2 regions of the Pseudarthrobacter sp. TAF60_1 genome follow, and region 2 is predicted to be linked to the other one. Evidence: predicted binding sites of a transcription regulator. Region 2 holds the regulator's gene; the other holds the start of a gene.
What was found. Region 2 encodes HrcA, which represses chaperone genes, less so after heat shock. Its sites were predicted from a motif close to TTNGCACTCGNNNNNNNCGAGTGCNAA; they were not measured.

Region 1 (2,458 bases), on a different contig from region 2:
TGTTGTCCTTGGTGACCGTGATGCGGCGGGCGGTACCCAGCACCTCAAGGCCGACCGTGTCCAGGCTGAGGCCCAGTTCCGGCGAGACAACCTGCGCACCGGTGAGGGTGGCGATGTCCTGCAGCATGGCCTTGCGGCGGTCGCCGAAGCCCGGAGCCTTGACGGCAACCACGTTCAGGGTGCCGCGGATGCGGTTGACGATCAGCGTGGACAGGGCCTCGCCTTCGACGTCTTCAGCAATGATGAAGAGCGGCTTGGAGCTCTGCAGCGCCTTTTCCAGCAGCGGCAGGAAGTCCTGGACAGAGGAGATCTTGCCCTGGTTGATCAGGATGAGGGCGTCCTCGAGGACGGCTTCCTGACGCTCGGAATCGGTCACGAAGTACGGGGACAGGTAGCCCTTGTCGAACTGCATGCCTTCGGTGAGGACCAGCTCGGTCTGCGTGGTGGAGGATTCCTCGATGGTGATCACACCATCCTTGCCGACCTTGCCGAAGGCCTCCGCGAGGAGCTCGCCGATTTCGTCGCTCTGGGCGGAGATGGCGGCCACGTTGGCAACCTGGGTGCCCTCAACGGGGCGTGCGTTCTCCAGCAGGCGGGCTGCAACGGCTTCAACGGAAACCTCGATGCCGCGCTTGATCTGGCCCGGAGCGGCGCCGGCTGCAACGTTGCGCAGGCCTTCCTTGACCAGGGCCTGGGCCAGAACGGTGGCCGTGGTGGTGCCGTCGCCGGCCACATCGTTGGTCTTGGTGGCTACTTCCTTGGCCAGCTGGGCGCCGAGGTTTTCGTACGGGTCATCAAGCTCAACTTCGCGGGCGATGGTGACGCCGTCGTTGGTGATGGTGGGTGCCCCCCACTTTTTGTCGAGGACAACGTTGCGGCCGCGGGGGCCGAGCGTCACCTTGACAGTGTTGGCGAGCTTATCGATGCCGGCTTCAAGCGACCGGCGGGCAGCGTCATTAAACGCAAGCTGCTTTGCCATGGTTTTGTCCTTTCAAGACAGAACCCCGCGCAGCTGACCAGCGGAATGCATGGTCAGCGGCACGGGGATCCAAAACTTACTTTACGACGATCGCCAGAACGTCGCGGGCGGACAGCACGAGGTACTCGGTGCCGCCGGTCTTGACTTCGGTTCCACCGTACTTGGAGTAGATCACAACGTCGCCAACGGCTACGTCGACCGGAACGCGGTTGCCGTCTTCGAAGCGGCCGGGGCCTACTGCAACAACTTCACCCTCCTGCGGCTTCTCCTGTGCGGAGTCCGGGATGACCAGGCCGGAAGCCGTGGTCTGCTCGGCTTCGAGCGGGCGGACAACAATACGATCCTCAAGAGGCTTAATAGAGACCGACACTCGGACCTCTCCTTCTACGTCAGCAAAATTCATGGACAGTTGAGATGCTTCGCCGTGGCTGGCAAACCGTCGTCGCGGTGCCGGCAGCAGCCTGGCGGGCAGCTCTTCATGTATTAGCACCCTCCTAGGGAGAGTGCTAATGACGACTCTATGTATTCGTTAGCACTCGGTCAAGGCGAGTGCCAGAATTACGTTCCTGGTGGACAAATTTAGTCCCCTGAAACCCGGTGACAAGGCCACACCACCCGATGCACGCGGCGGGGCGCCCTATTTGATGCCTGCTCAGGTTCGGATAATGGCCTGATGGACAGTAACGAATCCCCCAGCGCATCCAACGGCATTCCCTCACCGCAGCCGCCACCATCCTTTTCGTCCAGAATGGCCCCGCTGTGGACAGACGGCCTTGGCAAGGCAGCGGTCCGGTCAGTCCAGGTGCTCGCCGTCGGCGCCGTCGCCTGGGTGGCGGTCGTGGCCGCCACCCGGGTCCCGCTGGTCACCACTCCTGTTTTGATAGCCCTCATCCTGGCGTCGGCAATGGCTCCCGTGGTCCGGTGGCTGGCAGGCCATGGCTGGCCGCGCGCCCTGGCCGTGCTCTCCTCGTTCCTGGTGATCCTCGCCGCCGCAGCCGGAGTCATCGGCGGGATCGTGACGCTGGTCCGGCAGCAGTCCAACGCTCTTGCGGTTCGTGCCGAAGCCGGCATCGCTGAACTCCAGAAGTCCATCACCACCGGACCGCTGCCCTTCTCCAGGGAACAGATCAGTGCGGCCCAGGGCGAATTCCAGAAGTTTCTCTCCGGCGGGAGCCTGGGAGCCGACGCCCTCACTGGCCTGAGGACGGCCGGGGAGATAGCCGCCGGCACTGTCCTCACGGCCGTGATCCTGTTCTTCTTCCTCAAGGACGGAGAGCGGATCCGGAACTTCCTCATTGGGTTCCTCCCGGCCCGCCGCCGCGGGAATGCGCACCTTGCCGCCGAGCGCAGCATCCTGGTGTTGGGCGGTTACGTGCGTGGAACATTGATCATTGCCGCCATCGACGCCCTGATTGTGCTGGCGGGCCTGCTGATCCTGAGGATTCCGCTGGCGGTGCCCCTGGCAGCGGTGGTCTTCCT
Region 2 (2,458 bases):
CTTCTGCCAGCCAAGGCCAATGTCCTCCTTGGTGGCGTGCGGCCAGCCAAAGGCCGCCAGAATGCCGGTCTTCCAATCCTGTCCACGGGGTACTACGGGCCACTGTTCGATGCCGAGCACGGCCGGACGGATGGCCTGCCACACGTCAACGTAGGGGTGCCCGACAATGAGCACGTTCCCGGCGGCGCCCGGGGAGGCCATGACCCCGGCGGCGATGCGCCACTCCTTGGAGTCCGGCACGAGGTGGTCCACCAGGATCCCCAGCCGCCGGGTAGGCCCGGGACCGAATGCGGCCACCGCCCCGGCGAGGTCATCGATGCCATGCAAAGGCTCCACGACGATGCCTTCCACCCGAAGATCGTCACCCCAGACTTTTTCCACGAGTTCGGCGTCGTGCTTGCCCTCCACCCAGATCCTGCTGGCCTTGGCCACCTGGGCACGCTGGCCCGCCACGCGGACGGAGCCGGATGCCGTCCGGCCAACGGGCACGGCGGCGTTCTGCCTGGGCGCCGGGGGCATCAGCCTGATGGGCTGCCCTTCCAACAGGAACCCGAAGCCAAGCTTGAACGAACGCGACTTGCCCCGGCGATCCTCGAGGGCAACCACATGCATGCCACCGGACTTCTCCACCCGGGTCACTGCTCCGACCCAGCCGGACTGGGCGTCTTCGAGGACCATGCCGCGTTCCACCGGAACCTCGGGGAGTTCGTTCCGGACAGGCGCGGTGATCTCCTGAGGACCCCAGTTCTGGTAATGCATGGATTGATTCCGCCTTGCGCTAGATCGTGCCCCGGAATGTTCGCCCGGAGCGGTACCAATGCTAACAACGGGGTGAGTCATATTAGACTGTTAGCACTTAGGCATGTCGAGTGCTAACGAACCGCGACCAGTGGCCTGACTATTGAGGCGCAACCATGGATGGAGGTGGAGGGTGAGCGAGCCGCGCAAGCTTGAAGTATTGCGGGCCATTGTGGAGGACTACGTGCATTCCCGCGAGCCTGTGGGTTCCAAGGCCCTGGTTGAACGCCACCACCTCGGCGTTTCCAGCGCCACCATCCGCAATGACATGGCCGCTCTGGAAGACGAGGGCTTGATCACCGCTCCGCATACCAGCGCGGGCCGGATCCCCACTGACAAGGGCTACCGGCTGTTTGTGGATCAAATTTCGGCCGTTAAGCCTCTCTCCCCGGCAGAGAAGAAGGCCATCCAGTCACTTCTTGAGGGCGCGGATGACTTGGACGATGCCCTGGACAGGACGGTCAGGCTGCTTTCCCAGCTGACCAACCAGGTTGCCGTGGTGCAGTACCCGCACCTGAGCCGGGCCACTATCCGCCACATCGAATTTGTCCTGCTGGCGCCTCGCCAGGTCCTGCTGGTGCTCATCGCCACTACTGGCAAGGTGGAACAGCGCGTCATTGACGTCGGTCAGGACCTGGGTGAGGACGCGGTCGCCGCTCTGCGGACACATTTCCTCGGCACGCTGGCGGGCCTGCCGCTGAGCCGGTTGGCCCACTCCCTGCCAGGCGTGGTCTCCTCCGTTGCGCCTGGCCAGCGGTCAGCTGCCCAAGCGTTGGCCCACGGGCTGGAAACGCTCGCCCACAGCAGCCGCGAGGACCGCATGGTGATGGCCGGCACTGCGAACCTGGCCAGGTCCAACGTGGATTTCCCCCTCAGCATCGGTCCTGTGCTTGAGGCGCTGGAGGAACAGGTGGTCCTGCTCCGCCTGCTCAGTGACATGGCGCAGGACCCCCGGGGCGTGACCGTGAGCATCGGCCGCGAAAACCCCTACGACGGGCTGGCTGAAGCCTCGGTGGTGGCTACAGCCTACGGACCGGACAGCACAGCCAAGGTTGGCGTCCTGGGCCCCACCCGCATGGACTATCCCACCACCATGGCCGCAGTCAGGGCAGTAGCCCGTTATCTGTCAAGAATTCTGGGCCCATAACAGCCGGTCCAGGCACCAAGAGCAGTGCCGGAAGCATCGCTGCCGGCAGTACAACAGGGAAGAGATACGAACTTTGAGCAGCCACTACGACGTCCTCGGAGTCTCGCCGGAAGCCACCGGAGAAGAGATCAAGAAGGCCTACCGCAAGCTGGCCCGCACCCTTCACCCGGACGTAAACCCCGGGGACGATGCGTCGGACCGCTTCAAGGCCGTTACCCATGCCTACGAGGTCCTTTCGGACCCCCAGAAGCGCCGTGTCTATGACACCACCGGCAACGAGAACGGCACCGACAACGGCTTCGGCGGCGGCGGATACGCGGGCCAGGGGTTCGCGTTCCAGGACATCTTCGATACCTTCTTCGGGGCTGGCGGATCTTCAGGTCCCGCGTCCCGGGTCCGCCGCGGCCAGGACGCCCTCATCAGCGTCCGGATCGAACTGAAGGACGCAGTGTTCGGCGTCAACCGCAAGCTCGAGGTGGACACCGCCGTCACCTGCCCCACCTGCAACGGTTC

Region 1: a site for HrcA is predicted at 1,509-1,535, ahead of groES (co-chaperone GroES). Genes of this name have one in related genera too.

Annotation. Positions count from the first base shown of each region.
Region 1 covers NZ_JBFRDI010000003.1:18,064-20,521, reverse strand. Annotated here, with positions in the region: gene groL (chaperonin GroEL) at 1-979, opposite strand, end outside; gene groES (co-chaperone GroES) at 1,056-1,349, opposite strand; gene AB4Y73_RS03735 (AI-2E family transporter) at 1,653-2,458, shown strand, end outside.
Region 2 covers NZ_JBFRDI010000002.1:263,258-265,715, forward strand. Annotated here, with positions in the region: gene AB4Y73_RS03475 (DUF3097 domain-containing protein) at 1-759, opposite strand, end outside; gene hrcA (heat-inducible transcriptional repressor HrcA) at 932-1,945, shown strand; gene dnaJ (molecular chaperone DnaJ) at 2,019-2,458, shown strand, end outside.